4 regions of the Streptomyces sp. MST-110588 genome follow, and region 4 is predicted to be linked to each of the others. Evidence: riboswitches for the same ligand, from Rfam matches in the RefSeq annotation. Region 4 holds a riboswitch; each other region holds the start of a gene.
What was found. A riboswitch is a leader RNA that binds a small molecule or an ion and turns the genes downstream of it on or off. The one in region 4 is predicted to bind cobalamin.
Positions count from the first base shown of each region.

Region 1: it holds a riboswitch for cobalamin, as region 4 does, so the genes downstream of both, KGS77_RS11070 (ribonucleoside-diphosphate reductase subunit alpha) here and KGS77_RS26155 (prenyltransferase/squalene oxidase repeat-containing protein) in region 4, are expected to answer to the same signal.
Region 2: it holds a riboswitch for cobalamin, as region 4 does, so the genes downstream of both, KGS77_RS28825 (cobalamin biosynthesis protein) here and KGS77_RS26155 (prenyltransferase/squalene oxidase repeat-containing protein) in region 4, are expected to answer to the same signal.
Region 3: it holds a riboswitch for cobalamin, as region 4 does, so the genes downstream of both, cobN (cobaltochelatase subunit CobN) here and KGS77_RS26155 (prenyltransferase/squalene oxidase repeat-containing protein) in region 4, are expected to answer to the same signal.

Region 1 is NZ_CP074380.1:2,540,938-2,548,016, reverse strand. Features, by position in the region: gene KGS77_RS11085 (hypothetical protein) at 1-729, shown strand, start outside; gene def (peptide deformylase) at 819-1,463, shown strand; gene KGS77_RS11075 (ribonucleotide-diphosphate reductase subunit beta) at 1,582-2,664, opposite strand; gene KGS77_RS11070 (ribonucleoside-diphosphate reductase subunit alpha) at 2,667-5,120, opposite strand; cobalamin riboswitch at 5,278-5,412, opposite strand; gene KGS77_RS11065 (sodium:solute symporter) at 5,736-7,079, opposite strand, start outside.
Region 2 is NZ_CP074380.1:6,579,149-6,586,227, forward strand. Features, by position in the region: gene KGS77_RS28815 (putative cobaltochelatase) at 1-133, opposite strand, end outside; gene KGS77_RS28820 (cobyric acid synthase) at 306-1,868, opposite strand; partial or broken gene KGS77_RS28825 (cobalamin biosynthesis protein) at 2,110-3,083, opposite strand; cobalamin riboswitch at 3,208-3,361, opposite strand; gene KGS77_RS28830 (hypothetical protein) at 3,565-4,179, shown strand; gene KGS77_RS28835 (caspase family protein) at 4,186-6,933, shown strand; gene KGS77_RS28840 (extracellular solute-binding protein) at 6,930-7,079, shown strand, end outside.
Region 3 is NZ_CP074380.1:4,078,508-4,085,586, reverse strand. Features, by position in the region: gene cobN (cobaltochelatase subunit CobN) at 1-1,306, opposite strand, end outside; cobalamin riboswitch at 1,340-1,475, opposite strand; gene cobG (precorrin-3B synthase) at 1,550-2,929, shown strand; gene KGS77_RS17925 (precorrin-8X methylmutase) at 2,926-3,582, shown strand; gene KGS77_RS17920 (precorrin-2 C(20)-methyltransferase) at 3,579-5,096, shown strand; gene KGS77_RS17915 (hypothetical protein) at 5,166-5,222, opposite strand; gene KGS77_RS17910 (hypothetical protein) at 5,508-5,648, shown strand; gene KGS77_RS17905 (cobalt-precorrin-6A reductase) at 5,681-6,463, opposite strand; gene KGS77_RS17900 (cobalt-precorrin-5B (C(1))-methyltransferase) at 6,481-7,079, shown strand, end outside.
Region 4 is NZ_CP074380.1:5,963,311-5,970,389, reverse strand. Features, by position in the region: gene KGS77_RS26160 (MBL fold metallo-hydrolase) at 226-1,404, shown strand; cobalamin riboswitch at 1,585-1,784, shown strand; gene KGS77_RS26155 (prenyltransferase/squalene oxidase repeat-containing protein) at 2,052-3,374, shown strand; gene KGS77_RS26150 (SCO2322 family protein) at 3,410-4,279, shown strand; gene KGS77_RS26145 (energy-coupling factor transporter transmembrane component T) at 4,276-5,580, shown strand; gene KGS77_RS26140 (ABC transporter ATP-binding protein) at 5,577-7,079, shown strand, end outside.

The DNA of each region.
Region 1 (7,079 bases), 3.4 Mb from region 4:
GACTGGTGGAACGTGGGCATCGCGGCCACCGCCCTCCAGGACTGGCCGCTGGCCCGCCGGGCCTGGCAGGCGTACGGCCTGAAGGTCCCCGCCGAGGGATCGCCCTCCGGCGAGCCGGTGGACATGGAACTGGGCAGCGCGGCCGTGCGGCTCTCGCCCGAGGGCGAGGCCGAGGTCGTATGGGGCCGTCGGCTGGACCCGGCGCGGATGGAGGTGCTGTCCATCCCGCTGCCGTCCTCCGGGCGGCGCTGGGGCGAGGTGGTGCTGCACGACGGCGTGCCCAACGGCGAGCGGACGACCGCGGCGGGCCCGTCCTTCCCGGTGTTCGACGAGATCGAGCTGTGGGCACCCTCCCCGGTCCCCACCTGGGTGGTGCTCCTGGAGGCCGCCACGGAGGCCGACAGGGACGCCCTGGAGCGCCTGGCGGCCGAGGCCGGCTTTGCGGCGGAGGACTGGTCCTCCTCGGTGCGGCTGCTGTGCCGTACGTGCTCGGAGAGCCGGATGCCCAGCGACGAGGGCGACGGCGAGCACCTGGACCCCCACGACCACAGTGAGCCGGGCCACCCCGGGCCGCTGGGCCACCGCACGGCGGGCTCCGGCTCGCTGTGGGTGCCGGAGCGCGAATGCGGCATCGCGGCGCCCGCCGCCCTGGTCAGGGGCCTGCTGGACGGCTGGGTGGCGGACAGCCCGGACACCCGCGAGTGGCGTGACCTCGAAGAGGTGTGCTGAGGATGTCGGGGAGAGACCCGGCGCGTCCCCGTAGGCTGTAGGGCGACTATCAGGGTTTTCTCGGGGTTTCAGGAAGGCGTACGGCGGACATGGCGCAGCAGCCCGTTTTTGACCAGGACGACGAGCAGCAGGTGAACGACGGGTTCGTCGACGACATCACGGACGCGGACGCGCGCGAGAAGGCGCACCGCGAGCGGGGCACCTCCCGCCCGATCACCGTCGTCGGCAACCCGGTGCTGCACAAGGAGTGCAAGGACGTCACGGAGTTCGACGACAAGCTTGCGCAGCTCATCGACGACATGTTCGCCAGCCAGCGCACCGCCGAGGGCGTGGGCCTGGCCGCCAACCAGATTGGTGTGGACCTGAAGGTCTTCGTCTACGACTGCATGGACGACGAGGGCGTGCGGCACGTCGGCGCGGTGTGCAACCCGGTCCTGGAGGAGGTGCCGGTCGAGCGCCGGGTGCTGGACGACTCCAACGAGGGCTGCCTGTCGGTGCCCGGCGCGTACGCCCCGCTCGCGCGCCCCGACTACGCGGTCGTGCGCGGCCAGGACGCCCAGGGCAACCCGATCACGGTCCGCGGCACCGGCTACTTCGCCCGCTGCCTCCAGCACGAGACCGACCACCTGTACGGCTACCTGTACATCGACCGGCTCTCCAAGCGCGACCGCAAGGACGCCCTGAAGCAGATGGCCGAGCGCGAGCCGCGCTACCCCGTCGTCGCCAACGACTGACGTCGCCAACGACTGACGGCAGGGATACGTACGCACGAAGGAGGGCGGGCCCGGGGATCATCCCCGGGCCCGCCCTCGTACGTACACGTACACGTACGTATGCGCGTACGGCCCGCGTCTAGAACTCGTCGTCGAAGGAGACCGAGCCCTCGACCGCGACCTGGTAGGCCGAGGCCCGGCGCTCGAAGAAGTTGGTCAGCTCCTGGACGTTCTGCAGCTCCATGAAGGAGAACGGGTTCTGCGAGCCGTACACGGGCGCGAAGCCCAGGCGCTGCAGCCGCTGGTCGGCCACGCACTGGAGGTACTCGCGCATCGACTCGGTGTTCATGCCCGGCAGGCCGTCACCGCACAGGTCGCGGCCGAACTGCAGCTCCGCCTCGACGGCCTCCTTGAGCATGTCGGTGACCTGCTGCTCCAGCTTGTCGTCGAAGAGCTCCGGCTCCTCCTCGCGCACGGTGTCCACGACCGAGAACGCGAAGTCCATGTGCATCGTCTCGTCGCGGAAGACCCAGTTGGTGCCGGTGGCCAGGCCGTGCAGCAGTCCGCGCGAGCGGAACCAGTACACGTACGCGAACGCGCCGTAGAAGAACAGCCCCTCGATGCAGGCCGCGAAGCAGATCAGATTGAGCAGGAAGCGGCGGCGGTCGGCCTTGCTCTCCAGCCGGTCGATGCTCTCGACCGAGTCCATCCACTTGAAGCAGAACTCGGCCTTCTCCCGGATGGAGGGGATGTTCTCCACCGCGGCGAACGCGGCGGCGCGGTCCTCCGGATCGGGCAGGTAGGTGTCCAGCAGCGTCAGGTAGAACTGGACGTGCACCGCCTCCTCGAAGAGCTGCCGCGAGAGGTACAGCCGCGCCTCGGGGGAGTTGATGTGCTTGTACAGGGTCAGCACGAGGTTGTTGGCCACGATCGAGTCGCCGGTGGCGAAGAACGCCACCAGCCGGCCGATCAGGTGCTGCTCGCCGGGGGAGAGCTTGGCGAGGTCGGCGACGTCGGAGTGGAGGTCGACCTCCTCCACGGTCCAGGTGTTCTTGATCGCGTCCCGGTAGCGGTCGTAGAAGTCGGGGTAGCGCATGGGGCGCAGGGTCAGCTCGAAGCCCGGGTCGAGGAGGTTCTTCGCGCCGGTGGTGGCCGTGTGGGTGGCGGCGGCGCTCTTGTGGGAGGCGGCGTTCTCTTCGGGCTTTTCGGGTGCGGTCGTCATGGTTACTGGCACGCCTCGCAGGACTCGGGGTTTTCCAGGGAGCAGGCGACGGCCTCGGGGTCGGCCGCCTGAGCGGGTACGGGAGCACTGCGCGCACCCGCGTCGGCGCCGCGCGCGGACTGGGCGATCCGGGTCGCCGGGCGCGAGCGCAGGTAGTACGTGGTCTTGATGCCGTTCTTCCAGGCGTAGGCGTACATCGAGCTGAGCTTGCCGATGGTCGGCGAGGCCATGAAGAGGTTCAGCGACTGGCTCTGGTCGAGGTAGGGCGTACGGGCCGCCGCCATGTCGATCAGCGCGCGCTGCGGGATCTCCCAGGCCGTGCGGTACAGGGCGCGGATCTCCTCGGGAATCCACTCCAGGTCCTGCACCGAGCCGTTGCCCTCACGCAGCGCGTCACGGGTGCGGGCGTCCCACATCCCCAGCGCCTTCAGCTCCTCGATCAGGTAGGCGTTGACCTGGAGGAACTCGCCGCTCAGCGTCTCGCGCTTGAACAGGTTGGAGACCTGCGGCTCGATGCACTCGTACACGCCGGCGATGGAGGCGATGGTGGCGGTCGGCGCGATCGCCAGCAGCAGCGAGTTGCGCATCCCGGTCGCCGCGATACGGGTCCGCAGCGCGTCCCAGCGGTCCGCCCAGCGCGGCTCGGCGTTCGGGTAGTGGTCGGGGTGCAGCACGCCGCGGGCCGTACGGGTCGCGGACCAGGCCGGGTGCGGGCCGTGCCGCTCGGCGAGGTCGGCGGACGCCTCGTACGCGGCGAGCATGATGCGCTCGGAGATACGGGTGGACAGCTCCTTGGCCTCGGGGGAGTCGAAGCGCAGCCGCAGCCGGAAGAAGACGTCCTGGAGGCCCATCAGGCCCAGACCCACCGGGCGCCAGCGGGAGTTGGAGGCGCCGGCCTGCTCGGTCGGGTAGAAGTTGATGTCCACGACACGGTCGAGGAAGGTGACGGCCGTACGGACGGTGGCGTCCAGCCGCTCCCAGTCCATCTCGCCGTTGTCGCCCAGGTGGGCGGCCAGGTTGACCGAGCCGAGGTTGCACACGGCCGTCTCGCCGTCGTCGGTGACCTCAAGGATCTCGGTGCACAGGTTGGAGGAGTGCACGACCCGGCCGGGCTCGGCGGTCTGGTTGGCGGTGCGGTTGGCGGCGTCCTTGAACGTCATCCAGCCGTTGCCGGTCTGCGCCAGGGTGCGCATCATCCGGGCGTACAGGACCCGGGCCGGGACCTGCTTGACGGCCTTGCCCTCGGCCTCGGCCCTGCGGTACGCGGCGTCGAACTCCTCGCCCCACAGGTCCACCAGCTCCGGGGTGTCGACGGGGGAGAACAGCGACCAGTCGGCGTCGGCCTCCACCCGGCGCATGAACTCGTCCGGGATCCAGTGCGCGATGTTCAGGTTGTGGGTGCGCCGGGCCTCCTCGCCCGTGTTGTCGCGCAGTTCGAGGAACTCCTCGATGTCGGCGTGCCAGGTCTCCAGGTAGACGCAGGCCGCGCCCTTGCGCCGGCCGCCCTGGTTGACGGCCGCGACCGAGGCGTCCAGGGTGCGCAGGAACGGCACGATGCCGTTGGAGTGCCCGTTGGTGCCGCGGATCAGCGAACCGCGGGCGCGCACCCGGGAGTAGGACAGGCCGATGCCGCCGGCGTGCTTGGAGAGCCGGGCGACCTGGTGGTAGCGGTCGTAGATCGAGTCCAGCTCGTCCAGCGGGGAGTCCAGCAGATAGCAGGAGGACATCTGCGGGTGCCGGGTGCCGGAGTTGAACAGCGTGGGGGAGGACGGCAGGTAGGACAGCGTGCTGGTCAGGCGGTACAGCTCGGCGACGTCCGCCAGCGCCCGCTCGCTGTCGTCCTCGGCCAGGCCGCAGGCCACCCGCAGCAGGAAGTGCTGCGGGGTCTCGATGACCCGGCGGGAGATCGGGTGGCGCAGCAGGTAGCGCGAGTACAGGGTGCGCAGCCCGAAGTAGCCGAAGCGGTCGTCCGCGCCGTCCGCCAGCGCCTGCTCGACCAGCGCGTCCAGTCGGGCCGCGTGGGTCCGTACGAACGCGGCCGTCTCGTCGCCGATCAGGCCCTCGCGGTGGCCGGTGGCGACGGAGGCGGAGAAGGCGACCGCCCCCTCCTCGGCCGCCTCCTCCGCGATGGCCAGGGTCAGCAGCCGGGCGGCGAGCTTGGAGTACTGCGGCTCGTCACCGATCAGGCCGGCCGCCGCCTCCATGGCCAGCGACCTCAGCTCGGCCTCGTCGGAGCCGGCGTGGCGGCCCCGCAGCGCGGCGGCGGCGACCTTTCCGGGGTCGGTGGCGGTCAGGTCGGCGGTGAGGTCGGTGAGGGTACGCAGCAGCGCGGCGCCGGGCCCGTCGCCGGCCGTCCGGGCGTCCTGCGGTCCCTGGGGGCCGGGCGCGGCGTCCGTGGCCTTCGCGGGCCGGTCGACCTCGGCGGCTGAAGCGGGCTCCGTTGGCGCGATGGTCACGTGCTGCTCTCCCTCACTCGGCGGGGGCCTTGAGGGAGGGGGCGCGGGGCGCGTACGGGCGTGGCGGCGCTCCCGGACGTGCCGGGGCGCGGGCACACCGCGCAGCGTCCACCGGCCCAACCCACGAGGCCCGGACGTCAACGGCCGCGCCGGTGGTGGCGCGGGCGTACCGTCGTACAGGTCCTCGGACTCGCGGGTGCTTAAATACGCACTCGTACACCGTTGCGGGACAGTTCCGGATTCGCACCGGATTCCCCTGCGACGACAGCGAGCACGAGCATACATCTTGTGCCGCGCCCCGCACGCAGCCCCATATCTTGTGTCGTTCTCCCGGGAACTTCCTGCTGTCTTGGTGCGGTATTCCCACAGTTGCGCCGGAGCGGCGATGTGGCCGCGCCTGATGCAGCGGGCGTATTGCGGACGCGGCGGCCCTCGCGCGCGTTGACCGTGACCCGGGAGACGGTATTGGCTCCGGATGCCTTCCGTCGGCCATCGGGGCCCCACTCGGTGATCCGGAAACCGTGGAACGAGCGCGGCGGTAGCGGGACACCTGGTCCACAGGGGCGGGCCGCCGTACCTCTTGGGTGCGGCGGCCCGTTCGGGTGCGGTCGCGGGTCAGTGGCCCGCCGGGACTCCCGCTGTGGCCGGCGGGAGGTCGACCTGGACGCCGGGGTCGCCCGCGTCGGCGGTGTAGTCCTCCGGGCGCGTCTCGTCGGTGCCGGCCGGGGCCTTCAGGGCGCGCAGGACGAGGGTGAGGACCACGGTCACCACGACGTTCAGGACGAAGGCCGTCAGGCCGATGTAGCCGATCTCGCCGGTCCCGGGGATCTCGGTGCTGGAGCCGCCGAAGTGCTTCTGGGTGGGGCTGGCCACCCCGTACGCCGCGGCCGTGCCGTACACCATGCCGGCCGCCCAGCCGGCCAGCAGGGCCCAGCGGTGGAACCAGCGGGTGAACAGGCCGCCGACCAGCGCGGGCATGGTCTGCAGGATCCAGATGCCGCCGAGCAACTGGAAGTTGATCGCGACCGTCTTGTCCATGGTCAGGACGAAGACCAGCGCGCCGACCTTCACCAGCAGCGAGACGAGTTTGGCGACCTTGTGCTCCTGGGCGGGGGTGGCGCCCGGCTTGAGGAAGTCCTTGTAGATGTTGCGGGTGAAGAGGTTGGCGGCGGCGATCGACATGATGGCCGCGGGGACCAGCGCGCCGATGCCGATCGCGGCGAACGCCACGCCCGCGAACCAGTCGGGGAACATCGACTCGAAGAGCTGCGGGATCGCCAACTGGCCGTTGGTGACCTTGATCCCGGCCGCGATGGCCATGAAGCCGAGCAGTGCCAGCAGGCCCAGCATCAGGGAGTACAGCGGCAGGATGGTGGTGTTGCGGCGGATGACCTCGCGGCTGCGGGAGGAAAGGGTGGCGGTGATGGAGTGGGGGTACATGAACAGTGCCAGGGCCGAGCCGAGGGCCAATGTCGCGTACGCCCACTGCGCGTTGGGGCCGCTGACCAGCTCGCCGCGCGGTTTCCCGGTGGCCGGGCTGGTCTGTTCGAAGGCTTTGCCCGCCGCGTGGAAGATCTGGTCGAAGCCGCCGAGCTTGATCGGGATGTAGATGACGGCGACCACGATGACCAGGTAGATCAGCCCGTCCTTGACGAAGGCGATCAGTGCGGGCGCGCGCAGTCCCGAAGAGTAGGTGTACGCGGCCAGCACACCGAAGGCGATCAGCAGCGGCAGGTCCTTGACGAACCAGTTGGTGTTCTCGCCGCCCCCGACGCCCATCACGTCCAGTACGGCCTGGATGCCGACCAGTTGGAGGGCGATGTAGGGCATCGTGGCGAGGATGCCGGTCAGTGCGATGGCCAGCGACAGGCCCTTGGAGCCGAACCGGCCGCGTACGAAGTCCGAGGTGGTGACGTACCCGTGCTTGTGCGACACCGACCACAGGCGGGGCAGGAAGGT
Region 2 (7,079 bases), 620 kb from region 4:
CGGTGCTCTTGGCGGTGCCTTTCTCGCCGCGGACGAGCACGCCGCCCACGGCCGGTGAGACCGCGTTCAGCAGCAGCGCCAGCCGCAGGTCGTCCATGCCGACGATCGCGGTGAAGGGGTAGGGGTTGGTCACGTGCCGATCACTCCTTCGAGTGGCTTGCGAAGACTGCCGGCCGAACTACGGGCGCCGGGGAGCGATCTCGCAGCCTCGGCTCCGCCTGAGCGGAGGTGGTCCACTTCTGCACGAGCAGTTGGCTGGGCCGCTGCTGTGGTCCCCGCGTCCGCGGGGTTGCCGCCGGGGCCGCTCACGGCGCCCCCGGCGGTATGAACGGCAGCCCGTCCGGCACTCCGCCCTCGATGAGCCGCAGCAGCGCGTCGGTGTCCGCGTGCTCCTCGATCAGGTCGCCGAGGCGGTCCAACTGCTCCTCGCGCAGCGCCGCGAAGCTGGTGTCGGGAGCGGGCACGAACGCCCGGCCCGCGTCGGCCGCGACCCGCCGCAGGAAGGCCCGCCGGAAGGCGTCGCTCTCCAGCGAGCCGTGCCAGTGCGTGCCCCACACCACACCGGACCGGCAGCCGTCCAGGGCGGTGCCCGCGCCGTCGGTCAAGAAGGGCTCCGCGCCGTCGACCTCGGCCACGCCGTGGTGGATCTCATACCCCTCGACCGGCTCGCCCAGCGCCCGACCCGTCGGCCGGGCCAGCGTCTTGTCCACCGCGAACCGTACGCGTACGGGCAGCAGCCCCAGCCCCTGGACGACCCCGGCCCGGGACTCGACCTCGTCCTCGATGCGCTCGCCCAGCATCTGGTAGCCGCCGCAGATGCCCAGCACCGGGCGGCCCTCGGCGGCCCGCCGCCGTACCGCGTCGGCCAGGCCGCGCTCGCGCAGCCACCGAAGGGCGCGCACGGTGCCGCGGGTCCCGGGCAGCACCACCAGGTCCGCGTCGGCCAGTTCCTCGGGGCGGTCCACGAACCGCACCACCACGCCGGGTTCGGCGGCCAGCGCGTCCACGTCCGTGAAGTTGGACATCAGCGGCACCGCGGCGACCGCGACCCGCAGCACGTCCGCGCCGTGCGGCGGCGCCACCACGCTCTCGCGCACCGCGCCCCGCAGGGAGACCCGCAGGCCGTCCTCCTCGTCGATGCCCAGGCCGTGGGTGAAGGGCAGCACGCCCAGCGTCGGCCGGCCGCTCAGCCCCTTGAGCATGTCCAGCCCGGGTTCCAGCAGCGACACATCACCGCGGAACTTGTTGACGAGGTAGCCGGCGACCAGCGCCTGGTCCTCCTTGGACAGCAGCGCCGTGGTGCCGAAGAAGGAGGCGAAGACGCCGCCGCGGTCGATGTCGCCGACCACCACGACCGGCAGTCTGCCGGCCCGCGCGATGCCCATGTTCACGATGTCGGTGCGCCGCAGGTTGATCTCCGCCGGGCTGCCGGCCCCCTCGCAGATCACCGCGTCGTGGGTGCGCCGCAGCTCCTCCAGGCACGCCGTGACGGTGTCGAACAACTGCTCCTGGCGGCCCGCGTGGTAGCCCCGGGCACTCAGCTCACCCACCGGCTTGCCCAGCAGCACCACCTGGCTGCTGCGGTCGCCGCCCGGCTTGAGCAGCACCGGGTTCATCAGCGCGCTCGGCTCTACGCGGGCCGCGGCGGCCTGCATGGCCTGCGCCCGCCCGATCTCCGCGCCCTCGCGCGTCACGTACGAATTGAGCGACATGTTCTGCGCCTTGAAGGGCGCCACGCGGACGCCCTTGCGGGACAGCCAGCGGCAGATGCCGGCCGTCACCACGCTCTTGCCCGCGTCGGACGTGGTGCCCGCCACCAGCAGCCCACCACCGAGGGCGCCGCCCGGCGCCGTACCGCGGCTGCTCACGCTGTCCCGGCCGCTTCGGCCGTCGTGGTCACTGCGACCGCTCACAGGGCACTCCTCGCCATGTCCTCACCATCACGTCCCGCCACCGCAAGGCTGCCCGGAACCGGCCCGTGCGGCCCGTACGACCTGCCCGGTGCGTACGGCTCGGGCGCGCCGGGCAGGCCCGGCCCGTACGCTCCGTCCGGCGTCCGGGGGCGGGCCAGGGCCGCGCTCCCGCGCCGGCGCATCGCCGGCCGCCGCCTCACGACGACCGCCTCCTCGCGGCCGGCCGCGCGTTCAGCGCACCGGCCACGGCCCGCCCCGCGACGGTCACCGCCAGCGCCAGCGCGCTCACCCGGCGCGAGAGCGCCACCGCCCGCTCCACGTCCCGCACCGCGACGGCCCGCCCCGCGCCGCCGTTGAGCACCGGCCGGTGCTCGACGCGCCCGCCGTACGCCAGCGTGCCCCCAGCCGCAGCCCCAGCGCGCCCGCGAAGGACGCCTCCACCGGCCCCGCGTTGGGGCTCGGGTGGGCCCCGCCGTCCTGGCGCCAGGCGCGCCACGCGCCCCGCCGGTCCGGCCCGGCGAGCACGGTCAGGGCCGCCGTCAGCCGGGCCCCCGGCCAGCCGGCGACGTCGTCCAGCCGGGCCGACGCCCAGCCGAAGCGCCGGTAGCGCGGCGACTTGTGACCCACCATCGCGTCCAGCGTGTTCACCGCCCGGAAGGCCACCAGCCCCGGCACACCGGCCACCGCGCCCCATACGAGCGCGCCGACCACCGCGTCGGAGGTGTTCTCCGCGACGGACTCCACCACCGCGCGCGCGATCTGCTGCCCGTCCAGCGCCTGGGGGTCGCGCCCGCACAGATGCGGCAGCCGCTCGCGGGCCACCTCCAGGTCGCCCGCCTCCAGCGCGCCGCCGATCGCCCGCGCCTCGCGGCGCAGCGACGTGCCGCCCAGGACGGCCCAGGTGGCGGCGGCGGTCAGCGCGAGGGAGGCGCGGGAGGAGGACCGTACGGTACGGGCCAGCAGCGCGGCCCCGGCGGCGGCCCCGCCGGCGCACAGCGCGGCGTGCACCGCTCCGTACCCGCGGTGGTCGCGCCACAGCCCGCGCTCCACGGCGCCCGCGGCCCGCCCGAAAGCGGCCACCGGATGACCGCGCCGGGGATCGCCCGCGATCAGGTCACCGAGGAAGCCCAGGGCCGCGCCGCACGCGTACGTGGCGTGTTCGGCACGCATCGGATCAGGCCGCCGTCACGCCTTGGAGGGACGGTACGGCACGAAGGGATCTCGAACTGCGGCCGGGCATGGCGGTGTGTCCTCACTCAGGGTCCGCGCCCTGGTTCGACGTGAACGGCGACGAGAGTCTCCTGGCTCCCGGATCGGCGTCTCCTCCGGCCTTCCAGTCCGTACGCGCACACCCGAGGCGGGCGCGGGCCGGGCCGTGGCCTTCGCTGGAGGAACGCTCCCCGGTGACAGTGGCGGGACCGCGCCGGATTCTCACCGGACTTCCTCATCTGTCGCCGAATGGCTCCGGCAGTCCACCACGCTCCGCGAAGGCCCGTCAACTCGCCTGTGACCTGCGGTGAGGCCGGTACGTGGGCACTGTGGCGCGCGCCACAGGGTAAGGGGGGCGTCACATACGGTTGCCTGTGCCGCCGCTGGCGCGTCACTATCTGGTGCACGGCGGGCGATGGGGCTCGCCGGAAGGGGGCCGGGAATGCCGGACAGTGCAAGCCGCCGTGAGTTCCGCCTCAGGATCACGGGCACCAACAATCCGCACCAGGACATCGAGGACCTCAAGGCGTGGCTGGAGCGCGAGCCCTGGCTGGCCGGCCAGGGACACGAGTGGGTGGTGCGGCCACAGTCGGATGACGAGGGGCAACGGCCGGAAGGGGCGGAACGGGCGGAAGGGCTCGAAGGGGCGGAGAAATCCGGGCGGCCCGTACGGACCGGACAACCCGGGCGGCCCGTACGGACCGGACAACCCGGACGGCCTGTACGGACCGGACAGCCGGGCCGGCCGGACACCGGGCGCCGGGACATGGCGATCGGCGCGGACGAGCTGATCCTGGTGGTGACCGGCGCGTTCACCGCCGAGATCACCAAGAGCCTGCTCATCACCCTGCGGGAGTGGCTCAGACAGCGCCGCGAGGAGCGCGCCGCCGGCGAGGAGCCCGGCGTCGCGCTCGGTGACGGCGGCGGCCTGCGCGACATCGGCGACGCACCGCCGGGAGACCGGCCGCCCGGCAACCGGCCCTGCGGCAGCCGGCCCCCCGGGCGCCCGGATCCCCGCGCCGGTACGGACGAAGGCGGCGGCGCCGGCGAGGGATGAGCCGCGATGTCCGTATATGACGCGCGTGGCAAACGGAACCGGGCGCTGCTCATCTGTGTGAGCGACTACGAGACCCTCCCCAAGCTCCCGGCGGTCGAGGCCAACGCGGAGGAACTCAAACGCGCCCTGACCGACAAGAACACCGACCTGTTCACCGAGCGCGAAGTGCGCATCTGCCGGCCCCGGGAGCCCTGGGAGCTGGACCAGGCGCTGGACACCGTCGCCGCCGAGGCGCGCGGCCTGCTGCTCATCCACTTCTCCGGCCACGGCAGGGTCCGGCTCAACGGCGGCGACCTGCAACTGATGGTCGGCGTCTCACGGACGGGCCAGACCCACAAGGCGGTCTCCTGGCAGCAGACCGTCCTGCCCTATCTGGAACACTCGCGGGCCGACCGCGTCGTGATCATCCTGGAGTGCTGCTTCTCGGGCAACGCCGACGAGGGGTTCCACTCCCGTCGCAAACCCATGTCCCTCCTGATGGCCGCCCAGCCCAACCGGCGCATCTTCAGCGGCGAGGAGCCGTTGGGCGGCACGGTCTTCACCCGCGCCGCCGTCCAGATCCTGCGCGAGGGCATTCCGGGCCGGCCGTACGTGACCTTCGAGGACTTCGTACGGGCGCTGCGCGAGCGGCTCGCCGACGAGGAGACCCCGATGGGCGACGTCTGGGAGCCCCGGTCGGCCAAGCAGAACACCGTCGACGACGTCGTCCTCTCCTTCGCCACGCCCGAAGTCCGGCCCCCCACACCGCTGCGCATCCGGATCCGCCGCTGGTTCCGGCGGTACGTCCTGCGGCGCCTGCGGGTCCTGACGGCCATGGCGACGGCCGCGGGCCTGATCCTCGCCGGCCTCGTCGTGGCCGACGCGCTGCGCCCGGAGCCGCCCTGCCCGCCCGCACTCGAACTGCGCCTGCTGACCGCCCCGGAGGCGGAGCCCACGCTGCGCCGGGCGGCCCTGGAGTACGAGATGTCCGCCCTGAACACCCGTGCGCTGAAAGGGGAGGGAGACATCCCGGACGGCTGCCGGCGTGCGCAGATCACCGTCTACTCCGCGGCCAAGGACCAGGTCGTCAAGGGGTTCGCCGCCGCCGGCCGCTGGCAGGTACAGGCCGGTGGTGACCGGGCGCGGGGCCCCGGGAGTTCCGGGAGTCCTGCGAGCCCCGGGAGTCCCCAGGGCCCCACGAAGTCCGGGAACCCGAAGGGCTCCCAGGGGCCCGAGGACTCCGGCGGGCAGAAAGGGGGGACGGGCACCGACCCGCTGTACCGTCCCGGCCCCCAGCCCGACCTGTGGATCCCCGAATCCACCGCCGACTACCTCGAAGCCCGCCGTGGCATGGCGTCCGCCGCCGCCTCCCCGGCCGGCCTGGCCAACACCGGCCCGGTCGCCTACACCCCCCTGGTCGTCGGCGTGCCGGAGAAGAAACGGCCGGCCGACGTCGAACGGGTCGGCGGCGCCTGGCAGGCCCTCCTCGCGGCGACCGACCCCGACCACCAGAACCTCAAACTGCTGCGCCCCAGCCCCGTACTGTCCGGCACCGGCCTGATGCACACCCTCGGCCTCTACCTCGCCAACGACGGCTCCTGGAGCGGCTCCGGCAGCGCGCCCGACTCCTCGGTGGCCCGCACGGCCGAGCGCCGGCTGTCGGCCCCAGGCAGCCAGTACGCGGGCAGCACAGAGCTCCTGTGCTCGCTGCGCCCCGACTCCGGCCAGACCCAGGGCGCCGACCGGGCCCGCTCCGCCCCGCTGGTCACCGAGAAGTCGCTGATGGACTACAACCTCGGCCACGCCATCGGCAGTTGCCCGGCGAGCAGTGCCCCGCTCGCGCCCGGCGACCGCTACGCCGCCTACTACCCCAAGGGCGTCCCGGCCCTGGACCACCCGCTGGTGCGGGTCGGCTGGCAGGGCGCGAAGGACGGTACGGAGCGCCGGGCGGCCGTGGACAGCTTCGCGCGCTGGCTGCGCGACCCCTCCGGCGGGCAGCGCACCCTCGTCCAGGAGGGCTACCGGCCGGTGGCGGAGGGCACGGACCTCCGGCTCGCCGGGTCGCCGCTGCTGGACAGCCGCGCCGACGCCGACACCAACGCCCGGGTCATCCCCTTCCCCGCCGGCCGGGCCTACGAGTCCCAGGTGACACAGGTGCTGCGCAGATACGACCAGGCGCAGGAGTCCAGCCAGGTGCTGTTCCTCATCGACACCTCCTCCTCCATGGCCGACCACGGCAAGCTCACGGTGGCGCTGGACGCGGCGGGCCGGGCCCTGGAGATGGTGGGCACCGCCGGCCACACGTACGGCCTGTGGACCTTCCCCGACCGCGGGGACCCCACGGACCCCTACCGGTCGCGCCGGGCCGTACCCCTGGGCAGCTCCGACCGCGCCCCGGGCAAGGCGGCGCTGAACCGGATCGCCAAGGGGGAACTGGTCGAGCACGGCGCCGACATGGAGGAGGCGCTGACCGCCGCCGTACAGGAGACGAGGAAGGCGTCCGGCAGGAACAAGGCCATCGTGCTGATCCTCGACCAGGACGACGGGGCCCGCAACCGTGCGGAGGACGTGGAGAAGAAGCTGGCCACGCTGCTGGAAGGCACGCCGAGAATCCCCGTTCTGATGCTGGTGATGGGCAAGGGCGGCTGCAATCTGACGATGCGCGGCCTGGCGTCGACCTCCGGCGGCCAGTGCGTGGCGGCCGGCTCCGACGCGCCGGACCTGCTGGCCGGGCTCGTGGCCTCCGTGGGCACGGCGGGGAAGGAGACTCCGTGACAGAGCCGCGACGCAGAGCAGCGAAGGCCCGGAACCGGTGGGTGGTTACAGCGCTCGGCGCGCTGGTGGTGTGCACGGCGGCGGGCTGTACGGACGACTCGCCCGGCCCCGGACCGCGGAAGGGCGAGATCGTGCTGGCCACCGGC
Region 3 (7,079 bases), 1.9 Mb from region 4:
GGAGGGTGGCGTACCAGCGCCGGTAGTCGGCGGCCGGGATACGGACCGGGTTGCGGGCGAGCTGTTCCTCGGTCAGCCACTCCTGGTCGTGGCCGCCCGCATCGATGAGCGCGTAGATCAGCTCGTCACCGTTCCCGGACTCCAGGCCCGGTACGGCCTCCTCGCCGGTCCGCGGCCCGAAGTCGTACCCCTCCTCGCGCAGCCGCCGCAGCAGGGCGACGGCGCTGGCCGGGGTGTCCAGGCCCACCGCGTTGCCGATCCGCGAGTGCTTGGTCGGGTAGGCGGACAGCACCAGCGCCAGGCGCTTGTCGGCGGGCGCGATGTGGCGCAGCCGGGCATGGCGTACAGCGATCCCGGCGACCCGGGCGGCGCGCTCGGGGTCGGCGACGTACACCGGCAGGCCGTCCTCGTCTGTCTCCTTGAAGGAGAACGGGACGGTGATCAGCCGGCCGTCGAACTCGGGCACCGCGATCTGGCTGGCGGCGTCCAGCGGCGAGAGCCCCTCGTCGTTCTCCTCCCAGGCGCTGCGCGGCCCGGTCAGGCACAGGGCCTGGAGGATCGGTACGTCCAGGGCGGCCAGCGCGCCCGCGTCCCAGGACTCGTCGTCGCCGCCGGCCGACGCCTCGGCGGGCTTGGTGCCGCCGGCGGCGAGGACGGTGGTGACGATGGCGTCGGCGGGCCGCAGCGCCTCGATCAGCTCGGGCTCGGGGGCCCGCAGCGAGGCGACGAACAGCGGCAGCGGCCGGCCGCCGGCCCGCTCGATCTGCTCGCACAGCGCGGTGACGAAGCCGGTGTTGCCGCTCATGTGGTGGGCGCGGTAGTAGAGCACCGCGACGAGCGGGGCGTCGGCCGCGACGTGCACGCCGGGCGTGGGGTCGTGGCGGAGGGCGCCCCAGGTGGGGGCGGGCGCCGGCGGCTCGAAGCCGTGGCCGGTCAGCAGCACGGTGTCCGACAGGAAGCGGGCGAGCTGTTCGAGGTTGGCGGGGCCGCCGTGCGCGAGGTAGGCGTGCGCCTCGGCCGCGGTGCCGATGGGGACGGTCGACGCCTCCATGAGCTGGGCGTCGGGCGCCTGTTCACCGGTGAGGACGACCACCGGCCGGTCCTGGGCGAGGAGCTGGTCCAGCCCCTCCTGCCAGGCGCGGATGCCGCCGAGGAGGCGTACGACGACCAGGTCGGTGCCGTCCAGCAGTGCGGGCAGCTCTTGGAGGTCCAGGCGGGCGGGGTTGGCGAGCCGGTACGGCACGGGGCCGCCGGCCGCGCGGGCGCTGAGCAGGTCGGTGTCGGACGTCGACAGCAGCAGGATCATGCGGCGTGGGCCCTTCCTCGGGGTCCGCGCCCCGGGCGGTGAAAGAGACGGCGGGAGTTCCTGGCTCACCCGGGGGTGGCCGGGTTCACAGTGGCGGGACCGCGCCGGATTCTCACCGGGCTTCCTCCCTTGGCGCCGTCAGCGGCGTCCGGCGGGCCGTGTGACCCACCGACCTGCATAGTAAGGGCTGCCGGTCCGGTACGGGGCGGTCCACCCTGCGGGGACGTCGGTATGCTCGCCGCCATGTCCCCCCGCCCTCCGCTGTCCGAACAAGCGCCCGCACCGCGGGACGAAACGGTCATTCGCGACCGGGGTGACGCCTGCCCCGGCGCGCTGCGGCTGCATCCGGCGGACGACGGCTTCCTGGCCCGACTCCGGCTGCCGGGCGGCATGCTGACGGCGTGTCAGGTCGCGGTGCTGGCCGATGCCGCGGACCGGCTCGGTGACGCCCGGCTGTCGATCACCTCCCGGGGCAACGTGGAGCTGCGCGGACTCGGCGACGGCTGCGGCAGCGAACTGGCGGAACTGCTGCGGGGCGCCGGCCTGCTGCCCTCGGAGCAGCACGAGCGGGTCCGCAATGTCCTGGTCTCGCCGCTGGCCGGACTGGACGGGCGGGGCTCGGCGGACGTCCACGTATGGGCGCGTGAGCTGGACACCCTTCTGTGCGCGACCCCGAAGGCCGCGGCACTGTCCGGGCGCTTCCTGTTCGCGCTGGACGACGGGCGGGGCGATGTGGCCGCGCTCGGCGCCGATGTGACCTTGGTCGCAGCGGGGGCCGGGAGCGCGGAGCTGTGGGCCGGGAGCGCGGACGCGGACCACCAGGTCGTACGGGTGGCGGGCGCGGATGCGCCACGGGCCGCCCTGCACACCGCCCTCGCCTTCCTCAAGGCCGTATGGGACAGCGGAACCGGCGCGTGGCGGGTGCGCGAACTGCCCGCGGAGCATGCGCTGAGCGCACGTACGGTGGCGGCCGGCTTGACCGCGAACGGGATCGACGCGGCCTTGGGCGCACGCGGCGTACGGCCCACGCCCCCGCCCGGCGGCCCGGCCCCCGGCATCATCGAGGCCCCCGACGGCCCGGACAGCCGCCACCGCACCGCCGCCCTGTCCGTCCTGGCCCCCCTCGGCCGGCTGACGGCCGCGCAGGCACGGCTGCTGGCCGCGACCGCCGCCCGGCACGGGTCCGGCGAACTGCGTGTGACACCCTGGCGCGGCGTGGTCCTTCCCGGGCTGTCGCGCGAGGACGCCGCCCCACGGCTGCGGGAGCTGGCCTCGGCCGGACTGGTCACCGATCCGGCGTCCCCCTGGTACGGGGTGGGTGCCTGCACGGGCCGCCCCGGGTGCGCCAAGTCCCGGTCCGACGTACGGGCCGACGCGGCGGCGGCCCGTACGGAGGGCGGCGGGCTCCCGGTGTACTGGTCGGGGTGCGAACGCCGCTGCGGCCACCCTCACGGGCAGTGGGTCGACGTCCTGGCCACCGGCGACGGCTACCGGGTGTCCGTACGAGGACTCGACGACCCGGTGACCACCGGCCCCACCACCCCCACCACTCCCGCAGAACTCGCCGATGCCGTGACAACGGCACGCGCAGCGACCCGCGCTTCGACCCGCGCGACAACATGAACGAAGGCAACGAGGGCACAGTGTTCGACTACGAGAAGGACGGGGCGGCGATCTACCGCCAGTCCTTTGCCACCATCCGCGCCGAGGCCGACCTCGCGGGTCTGCCCGACGACGTCAGCCGGGTAGCGGTCCGGATGATCCACGCCTGCGGGATGACCGACCTCGTACGCGACCTGGCCTACTCCCCCGAGGTGGTGGCCCGCGCCCGCAAGGCGCTGCGGGCCGGCGCGCCGATCCTGTGCGACGCGAACATGGTCGCCAGCGGCGTCACCCGCAAGCGGCTGCCCGCCGGCAACGACGTCCTGTGCACCCTCGCCGACCCGTCGGTGCCCGCGCTGGCCGCCCGGATGGGGACCACGCGCAGCGCCGCCGCCCTGGAGCTGTGGCGCGACCGTATGGAAGGCGCGGTGGTGGCCGTCGGCAACGCGCCCACCGCCCTGTTCCGCCTCCTGGAGATGATCGCGCAGGGCGCGCCGCGTCCGGCCGCGGTCATCGGCGTACCGGTGGGCTTCATCGGCGCCGCCGAGTCCAAGGACGCGCTGGCCGAACACGGGCCCGCACTGGGCCTTGAGCACCTGGTGATACGCGGACGGCGCGGCGGCAGCGCCATGGCCGCCGCCGCGATCAACGCGATAGCGAGCGAGGAAGAGTGAGCGCGCAGCAGCAGCGGCCCGCCGGCCGCCTGTACGGGGTGGGGCTGGGCCCCGGCGACCCGTCCCTGATGACCCTGCGGGCCGTGGAGGTCATCGCCGCGGCCGATGTCGTGGCGTACCACAGCGCCCGGCACGGACGCTCGATCGCCCGCTCCATCGCCGAGCGGCACATCCGCCCCGACCACATCGAGGAGGCGCTGGTCTACCCGGTCACCACCGAGACCACCGACCACCCCGGCGGCTACCGGGGCGCGCTGGAGGAGTTCTACGAACAGGCGGCGGCCCGGCTCGCCGCGCACCTGGACGCGGGGCGCACCGTCGCCGTACTCGCCGAGGGCGACCCGCTGTTCTACGGCTCCTACCAGCACATGCACCAGCGTCTGGCCGACCGCTACGAGACCGAGGTCGTCCCCGGCGTCACCTCGGTCAGCGCCGCCGCGGCCCGCCTGGGCAAGCCGCTGGTCGAGGCGGACGAGGTGCTGACGATCCTGCCCGGCACCCTCCCCCAGGAGGAGCTGACGGCCCGGCTGGCCGCCACCGACGCCGCCGTCGTCATGAAGCTCGGCCGTACCTACCCGGCCGTACGGCAGGCGCTGGAGACCTCCGGGCGGCTGCCCGAGGCCCACTACGTCGAACGCGCCACCATGGCCGGTGAGCGCACCGCGCCGCTCGCGGAGGTCTCCCCCGACTCCGTCCCGTACTTCTCGGTCGCCGTGGTCCCCAGCCGCATCGCCACCCCGCCGCCCGCGCCCGCGCACGGCGAGGTCGTCGTCGTGGGCACCGGCCCGGCCGGTCCGCTCTGGCTCACCCCGGAATCCCGCGGCGCTCTGGCCCGCGCCACCGATCTGGTCGGCTACACCACCTACCTCGACCGCGTTCCCGTACGCCCCGGCCAGGCACGCCACGCCTCCGACAACAAGGTCGAGTCCGAACGCGCCGAACTGGCCCTGGACCTGGCCCGGCGCGGCCGTCGGGTGGCCGTGGTCTCCGGCGGCGACCCCGGCGTCTTCGCCATGGCCACCGCCGTCCTGGAGGTCGCCGCCCAGGACACGTACCGGGACGTTCCCGTACGCGTCCTGCCCGGCGTCACCGCCGCCAACGCCGCCGCGGCCCGGGCCGGCGCGCCCCTCGGCCACGACTACGCGGTCATCTCCCTCTCCGACCGCCTCAAGCCCTGGGACGTCATCGCGGAACGCCTGCGCGCCGCCGCCTGCGCCGATCTGGCCCTGGCCCTGTACAACCCCGGCTCCCGCAGCCGTACGTGGCAGGTGGGCAAGGCCCGCGACCTCCTCCTGGACCACCGGGCCCCCGACACCCCGGTCGTCCTGGCCCGCGACGTCGGCGGCCCGCAGGAATCCGTACGCACCGTCCGCCTCGCGGACCTGGACCCCTCCGAGGTCGACATGCGCACGATCCTGCTGATCGGCTCCTCCCAGACCCGGTCCGTACGCCGCGGCCCGGACCCCGCCGGCCGGCCGACCGTCTGGACACCCCGCCGCTACCCGGAGAAGTAGCCGACGCCGCACGGAAAGGCGGCTCCTCAACTCCCCTGGAGGAGCCGCCTTTTCACCCGGAGGAGCCGGTCAGCAGCTCCCCCTCACCACAGCTGTGAACTCCGCCCACCCGACGGCCGGAAACACCACAACGGGACCGTACGGGTCCTTGCTGTCCCCTACGGGATCCTGCCGGGCACATTGCCGGCGGACTCCACGCAGTTCGAGTCACCTCCACCGCTACACCTTGACGCCGGAGGGTAACTCTAAGACTACTCAAGGTAGTTGTGGGTTGGTTCGGGAAAGACGGGAAAGAGGGACACGAGCGATGACGTCGAGGGAGCAGAGCGTGGCATCGAAGAAGATCTGGGACGCCGAGGCGGCGTGTGATGAATTGCGGCGGCTCGCGGCGGTGTTGCGCGGGTGTCACGCGTGAGCGAGGAGGAGGACCGGCCCGAGGAGCCGGAGGGGGCGGCCGGCCAGGAGCGTACGGATGAGGAAGCGCGGCGGCGCGAGGAGCTCGCGGCGAAGGTGCGGGAGGCCAATCGGCTGAGCGTCAACCGCCCGTTCTGAAGGCCGAGGGGGCGGTCGAGGGGCCGGCGCGGTCAGCCGGCCGTGTCCCGTACCCACGTGGCCGCCGCCTCCCACGTCGTGGCCACCGGAACGCCCGCCGGGGTGGGCGGGCGGCGGACGACGACGACCGGGATGCCGGCCTCGCGGGCGGCGGTGAGCTTGGGGGCGGTCGCCGCGCCGCCGCTGTCCTTGGTCACCAGGACGTCGACGCGGTGGCGGCGCAGCAGGTCGCGTTCGCCGTCGAGGGTGAAGGGGCCACGGTCGAGCAGCACCTCCATACGGGCCGGGTGCGGCGGCTCGGGGGCGTCCACGGAGCGTACGAGGAACCAGAGGGCGGCCAGGCCGGCGTGGGCGAAGGCGGACAGGCCCAGGCGGCCGGTGGTCAGGAAGACGCGTTCGCCGAGTGCGGGGAGGGCCGCCGCGGCCTCGTCGAGTGAGCCGACCGGGTGCCAGTCGTCGCCGGGCTCCGGTACCCACCCGGGCCGACGGAGGGCGAGCAGGGGAACATGGGCGGTGGCGGCGGCCTGCGCCGCGTGGAAACTGATCGTGCCGGCGAAAGGATGGGTGGCGTCGATGAGCGCGTCCACCGCGTGCTCGCGCAGCCAGCGGGCGAGGCCCTCGGGGCCTCCGAAGCCTCCGATGCGTACGTCTCCGGCGGGCAGCCGCGGCTCGGCGACCCGGCCGGCCAGCGAGCTGGTGACGCGCAGCGGCGGCCCGGGGTGCGGCGCGGACGGCCGGTCTGCGGTCAGGGCGGCGGCGAGGCGGCGGGCTTCCGTGGTGCCGCCGAGGATCAGCACGTGCGGGCGCGGGCTCATCGGTTACGGGTTCCTTCATGGCTGAGACGGACACGAACAGTACGGGAACGGGCGCCGGCGGCGGTACGGGGGCCGGGGCAGCAGCCGGAGGGCGCAGCGCGCAGCTCGCGCACACCGGGCTGCGGCACGGGTGGACGACCGGGGCCTGTGCGACGGCGGCCACCACCGCCGCGTACACGGCCCTGCTGACCGGCGAGTTCCCGGACCCGGTGACGATCACCCTGCCGAAGGGACAGACCCCGGCCTTCGCCCTCGCCGACGAGTCGCTGGAGTTGGGACCGGGGACGGGGACGGGACCGGGATCGGTGCCGGACCAAGGTCAGGCCCCGGACCGCTCCGCCATGGCCGCGGTCGTCAAGGACGCCGGCGACGACCCCGACGTGACCCACGGCGCGATCATCCGCGCCACCGTACGGACGCTGCCGGCCGGCTCCGGCGTGGTCTTCCGCGCCGGGCCCGGCGTCGGTACGGTCACCCGGCCCGGCCTGCCGCTGGATGTCGGCGAGCCGGCCGTCAACCCCGTACCGCGTCAGATGATGCGCGAGCACATCGCGCTGGTCGCCGCCCGGCACGGCGGCAGCGGTGACGTGGAGATCACCCTCTCCGTCGACCACGG
Region 4 (7,079 bases):
TGATGCCGTGCCGTCGTCCTGGGGAGCGGCTGAGCTGACGCCGCAGCAGAACTGATATCAGTTCCAGTTCCAGGAGTCCACGGGGTGGAGCCGGACAAAGCGCTTATGTGGCTTGCCGGTTGGCGGGTGGGCGAGGACTCGTTGAAACGTGTTCTCATTGTGGTGGGCCGGGATCGCGCATCGGCGCGGGCGGCACGCGGCATGTCCCACCGAGAGGGGGCCGGGATGGCGCAGGTGACCGGGCAGCCGGCCGACGAGGTGACCGGGCAGCCGGCCGATGAGGTGACCGGGGAGCCGGTCGATGAGGTGACCGACACGGCGACCGGGCAGGTGACCGATCACCGGGGCGGGGTGTGGAGCATCGCCGTCCCCATCCCCGACAACCCGCTCGGCCACACCCTCGTCCATCTGCTGGAGACCGACCGCGGGCCGGTGCTCGTCGACACCGGATGGGACGACCCCCGCTCCTGGGACACGCTGACTGCCGGCATCGGCGCCTGCGGGTTCGACGCGACAGACATCCACGGGGTGGTGATCACCCACCACCATCCGGACCACCACGGGCTGTCCGGCAGGGTACGGGAGACCTCCGGCGCCTGGATCGCGATGCACGCCGCCGACGCGGCCGTCGTACGCCGTACCCGGGAGGCCGGTCCGGGACGGTGGCTGGACCACCTGACGGCCAGGCTCGCGGCGGCCGGCGCGCCCGAATCCCACCTGGCGCCGCTGCGGCAGGCGCGTGCCGAGGGGCGGGGGCGGTCGCTGCCGGGGCTGCGGGCCGCCCTGCCCGACCGCGAGATCGTTCCCGGGGAGCTGCTGGACCTGCCGGGGCGCCGGCTGCGCGCCGTCTGGACGCCCGGGCACACGCCGGGTCATGTGTGCCTGCATCTGGAGGAGGGCGGCGGGGTGACTCGTGGCGGCCGGCTCTTCTCCGGTGATCATCTGCTGCCGGGCATCAGCCCGCACATCGGGCTGTACGAGGACCCGGACGGCCTGTACGAGCACCCGGACGGCGATGACGGCGGCGATCCGGAGAGCGAAGTGCCGGGCGCCGACCCGCTCGGCGACTACCTCGATTCGCTGGAGCGCGTCGCCCGGCTCGCCCCGGCCGAGGTGCTGCCCGCCCATCAGCACCCTTTCACGGACACGGCCGGGCGTGTCCGCGAGCTCATCGCCCACCACGCGGAGCGGCTGTCCGGCCTGAGAGCACTGCTCTCGGTTCCGCTCACTCCCTGGCAGCTCGCCGAGAAGATGAAGTGGAACCGCCCCTGGGACCGGATTCCGCACGCCTCCCGCACCATCGCGGTCTCCGAGGCCCAGGCGCACCTGCGCCACCTGGTGAAGCGGGGGCTGGCCGAGCCGGTCCCGGGCTCCGCCGACCCCGTCACCTACCAGGCCGTATGAGCTGTGCGGGTCGTACGGAAGGCGTGCGCGAGGCGTGCGCAAGGCGCCGGCAGGCCGTACGGCACGGTCGCCGCGCCGTCACGGCCCGGTCGCCAGGCAGCCACCACACGTCTGCGCGCAGTCGCCGCGCAGTCGCCGCCGCACGCCGGGGCTCCGCCCCCCGGCCCGTTGGTTAGGGTGTGCGGGACAACTTCATCCGTTTCATCCGTACCCGATCGGGGGAAGCCGGTGGAAATCCGGCGCTGACCCGCAACCGTGAGTCCGGGACGTACGTACGAGCAGCCCCCGGCGCGACGGCACGACACCGTCCGCCGGCCGGGACCGCCGTACGCCTGCGGCCCGTACGAGCCGGAGCGCCTGACAGGGAACGGCCAAGGCTCCCGCCACCGGCCGCGCCACGCACCGCGTACGCACGACCGGGGTGCGGCACCGTCGAGGTAAGAGTCTGTGTCCCACATCCCGGCCGGATCGGCGCGCCTGCCGCCCGGCACGCGCGCCGATCCGGCCGGGGTGATGACGCGGGCTCTATGCGGGGCTGAGCCCGGTGCCACCGTGTCCGGTCAGTGACCGGCGCGGATGGGTGACCGAGCGTGGCCGCGCGCCCACCGCTGTGAACTGACCCGAGAGGCACCGACCCGATGGCCCCCATGGCCCCCTCCCCCGCCGTACTGGCGCGCCGCGGCGCCGCGGCGCTGGCCACCGCCGCCGTACTGTGCGCGGCCGGCGCGCCCGCCGCGTCCGCCGACACCCCCGCCGCGTCCGCCTCCCCCTCACCGAAGCTGCCCCAGGGGCTGTACGGCAGCAAGGACCCGCAGTACGACGGGGTGTGGCGGCAGTCGCTGGCGCTGCTCGCCCAGCACACGGTGGGCGTCCGCCCGGCGCGGCCGGCCGTCGACTGGCTCGTCGGGCAGCAGTGCTCCGACGGTTCCTTCGCGGCGTTCCGCCCGGACCCCGCCAAGGCGTGTGACGGAAAGACGATGCGGGACACCAACCAGACGGCCGCCGCGGTGCAGGCGCTGGCGGCGCTCGGCGGGCACGGTGACGCGGTGGGCAAGGCCGTGGCGTGGCTGAAGTCCGTCCAGAACGACGACGGCAGTTGGAGTTCGATGCCGGGCTCGCCCGGGGACACCAACTCCACCTCGGTCGTGATCGGCGCGCTGGCCGCGGCGGGCGAGAAGCCGGAGTCGGTGACGTCCAAGAAGGGCGGCAAGAGCCCGTACGACGCACTGGTCACCTTCCAGATCGGTTGTGACGCGAAGGACGCCGAGGAGGGGCAGCGCGGCGCGTTCGCCTTCCAGCCCAAGGACGGCAAGCTCACCGCGAACGACGACGCGACGGCGGCAGCCGCGCTCGGCGGGCTGGGCAAGGGCTATGTCGTCGACCCGGCCGGCAAGGACGTCGAGGAGCCGGTCAAGGGCCTGTCCTGCGAGGGCTCCGACAAGGCGGACAAGTCCGGCAAGGGCGGCAAGGAGGGAGCCGAGCGGGCCGCGCAGGGCGCCGCCGCGTACCTCGTCTCGGTGCTCGACAAGAACGACCACCACCTGAAGTCCGCGATGCCGGGCGCCGGCGACCAGCCCGACGTCGGCAACACCGCCGACGCGGTCGTCGCGCTCGCCGCGGGCTCCCACGGCGACGCCGCGCAGCCGCCGCTGAAGTGGCTGGAGAAGAACTCCGCGGCCTGGGCGAAGGAGGGCGGTCCGGCCGCGTACGCCCAGCTCGTCCTGGCCGCGCACGCCACCGGCGCCGATCCGCGCCACTTCGGCGGTGCGGACCTGGTGGCACAGCTCAACGCCACCGGTCCCGAGCCGGCCGGCAGCGCCGAGCCGTCCGCCACGGCCGAGAAGGACGCCAAGGACGCCAAGGACGACGAGGGCGGCATCCAGCCGTGGTGGATCGCCGGCATCGTCTTCGTCGCCAGCGCCGGCGTGGGCTTCCTGATCAGCGGTCGCAGGAAGAAGAACCAGCACTGATGCGAGGCTCGCGGCGCTCATGGGGCCCTGGGCGGGTGCGGCGTTCTCTCTCCGTCGGCGCCCTGGCCCTGCCCTTGACTCTGTCCCTGGCCCTGGCCGGTACGGTCGCCACGGGGCCGGCCGTCGCGCAGCCGAAGGCGGGTGCACGGGTACGGGCGCAGGCACAGGTGCACGTACAGGCGCCGGTCCAGACGTCCGTACAGGCGCAGGCGCAGACACATGCGCAGGCGCACGTACAGGCACAAGCGCCGCTACAGGCGCAGGTGCGGGCACAGACCCAGGCGTACCGCTACTGGTCCTTCTGGAACGCGAAGAACGGCGCCTGGACGTACGCCACCGAGGGGCCCGCCACCTCCCGCCCGGACGACGGCGCCGTAGCGGGCTTCCGCTTCGCCGTCAGTGCCGGCTCCGCCGCGGCCGGCAAACCGCGTGCCGCCGCCGACTTCGGCGCGGTCTGCGCCCGGACGCCCGCCGAGGACGGCGCCAAGCGCGTTGCGCTCGTCCTGGACTTCGGTACGGCGGCGGACGCGCCCGAGGGCGAGCACCCGCCGCGCATCCGTACGGAATGCGCGCGGGTGCCCCGGGACGCGTCGGTCGGGGACGCGCTGGCCGCGGTGGCCGGGCCGCTGCGGTACGACTCCCACGCGCTGCTGTGCGCGATCTCCGGCTACCCGGCGCGGGGCTGCGCCGAGCAGGCCACCGCGTCCGGTTCGGGCTCCCCCTCCTCCGGGAACTCCCCCGCCAACTCCCCCGGAAAGGAAAGCGGCTCCGGAAAGCCGTCGGCCGCCGACGATGAGCGGGGCAGCGGCGGCTCCGGCCCGTCCGCCGGCCTGATCGGCGGCATCGGTGCCGTCCTCGTACTGGGCGCAGCGGCCGTGTGGCAGGCGCGCCGCCGCCGCGGATGAGCGCCGCCCCACAGGCGACCCGCACGAACGCACTGCACGCGGGCGCCTGGTGGCTGTGGGCGCTGGGCCTGGCGACCGCCGCGTCCCGTACCACCAATCCGCTGGTCCTGGGTCTGCTGGCCGGGGTGGCGGGCTATGTGGTCGCGGCGCGCCGTACGGACGCGCCCTGGGCCCGTTCCTACGGCGCGTTCGTCAAGCTCGGCCTGGTCGTGATCGCCGTCCGGCTGCTCTTCGCCTTCGTCCTGGGCTCCCCGGTCCCCGGCACCCACACTCTGCTCACCCTGCCCGAAGTGCCCCTGCCGGACTGGGCCAGGGGCGTACGCGTCGGGGGCCGGGTGACCGCCGAGGGCATGCTCTTCGCCCTGTACGACGGCCTGAAGCTGGCCACCCTGCTGATCTGCGTGGGCGCCGCGAACGCCCTGGCCAACCCGGCGCGGCTGCTCAAGTCCCTGCCCGGCGCGCTGTACGAGGTGGGGGTCGCGGTCGTGGTCGCCATGACATTCGCGCCGAACTTGGTCGCGGACGTCCAGCGGCTGCGCGCCGCCCGCCGGCTGCGCGGACGCTCCGACCGGGGCTTCAAGGCGCTGCTCCAGGTCGGACTGCCGGTGCTGGAGGGCGCGCTGGAGCGGTCGGTGTCCCTGGCGGCGGCGATGGACGCGCGCGGGTACGGGCGCACCGCCCAGGTCCCGCCCGCCGTACGGCACACCACCACGGCCCTCACCCTCGGCGGCCTCCTCGGCATCTGCGCGGGAACGTACGGGCTGCTCGCCGACGCGGGCGCGGGCTACGGCCTGCCCGTCCTGGCCGCCGGGCTCGCGGCGGCGCTGGGCGGTCTGTGGCTGGGCGGCCGGCGCTCGGTGCGCAGCCGCTACCGGCCCGACCGGTGGGGCGTGCGCGCCTGGCTGGTCTCCGGCTCGGGGGTGGCGGTCGCGGCCCTGACGATCTGGGCGAGCGCGTACGCCTCCACCGCGCTGCACCCGCCGGCGGTCCCGCTCACCGCGCCGGAACTTCCCCTGTGGCCGGCCGCCTCGGTCCTCCTCGGGCTGCTGCCGGCCTTCGTCGCCCCGAAGCCGCCGTACGGGCCGACGGGGCAACGTTCTGCCGGGCACCGCGCATCCGGGCAACGTTCTGCGGGGCACCAGGCATCCGGGCGCCGTTCCGCCGGGCATCAGACCTCCGAGCACCCCGGCTCCGAGCACCCGGCCTCCGAGCGCCGTTGCCAAGAGCGCCGTTCTTCCCGTCACCGTTCTCCCCGTCACCGTTCCGCCGATCTTCCGTACGAGAAGGAGCCCACCCAGTGATCCGGTTCGAGCAGGTGTCGGTGACCTACGGGGACGCCGGGAAGCCCGCCGTACAGGGCGTCGACCTGACGGTGCCCGAGGGCGAACTGTGTCTGCTCGTGGGCCCGTCCGGCGTCGGCAAGTCGACCGTCCTGAACGCCGTTTGCGGCCTCGTACCGCACTTCACGGGAGGCACCCTGCACGGTCGCGTCACCGTCGCCGGCCGCGACACCCGTACGCATCTGCCGCGCGAACTGGCCGATGTCGTCGGCACCGTCGGGCAGGACCCGCTCGCGCACTTCGTCACCGACACCGTCGAGGACGAACTCGCCTATGGGATGGAGTCCCTGGGGCTGGCCCCGGACGTCATGCGCCGCCGCGTGGAGGAGACCCTCGACCTCCTGGGCCTGACCGAACTGCGCGACCGGCCCATCGCCACCCTCTCGGGCGGACAGCAGCAGCGCGTCGCGATCGGCTCCGTACTGACCACCCACCCCAAGGTGCTGGTCCTGGACGAGCCGACCTCCGCGCTCGACCCGGCGGCGGCCGAGGAGGTGCTCGCGGTCCTGCAGCGCCTGGTGCACGACCTGGGGACGACCGTCCTGCTCGCCGAGCACCGCCTGGAACGGGTCGTCCAGTACGCGGACCAGGTCATCCTGCTGCCCGCCCCGGGCGCGGCCCCGGTGATCGGTGACCCGGCGCAGATCATGGCGGTCTCGCCCGTCCATCCGCCGGTCGTCGCGCTGGGGCGGCTCGCCGGCTGGTCACCGCTCCCCTTGTCCGTACGGGACGCGCGGCGCAAGGCCGCGTCCTTGCGCGAGCGGCTGAGCGGCCTCGAACCACCCGCCGCCGTCCTGGACCCGGCGCCACTGCCGGCACCCGCCTCCGCGCCCACCTCCGGGTCGGCTTCCAGGACCGGCCCCGGACCGCTTGTCGAAGCATCCGCCCCCGCATCAACCTCCGCCCCCGAAGTCCACGCCCCCGGAGCCCCCGCCGCCGAGGTCACCGCTCTCTCCGTACGCCGGGGCCGTATCGACGCCCTGCACCGCGTCGACCTGCACGTGCGCCCCGGCGAGACCATCGCCCTCATGGGCCGTAACGGCGCCGGGAAGTCCACCCTGCTGACCACTTTGGTCGGCATGCACCAGCCGTCCTCCGGCACGGTGCGGGTCGGCGGCGTGGCTCCGCACCGCACCAGCCCCCGTACGCTGCTCCGGCACGTCGGCCTCGTCCCGCAGGAGCCCCGCGACCTGCTGTACGCGGACGCCGTACGCGCCGAGTGCGAGGCCGCCGACCACGACGCGGACGCCGCCCCGGGCACCTGCCGGGCCCTGGTCGCCCGGCTGCTGCCGGACGTACCGGACGACACCCACCCCCGCGACCTGTCCGAGGGCCAGCGGCTCGCCCTGGCCCTGGCCGTCGTACTCACCGCCCGCCCGCCGCTGCTGCTCCTGGACGAGCCGACCCGCGGCCTGGACTACGCCGCCAAGGCCCGCCTGGTCGAGCTGCTGCGCACGCTG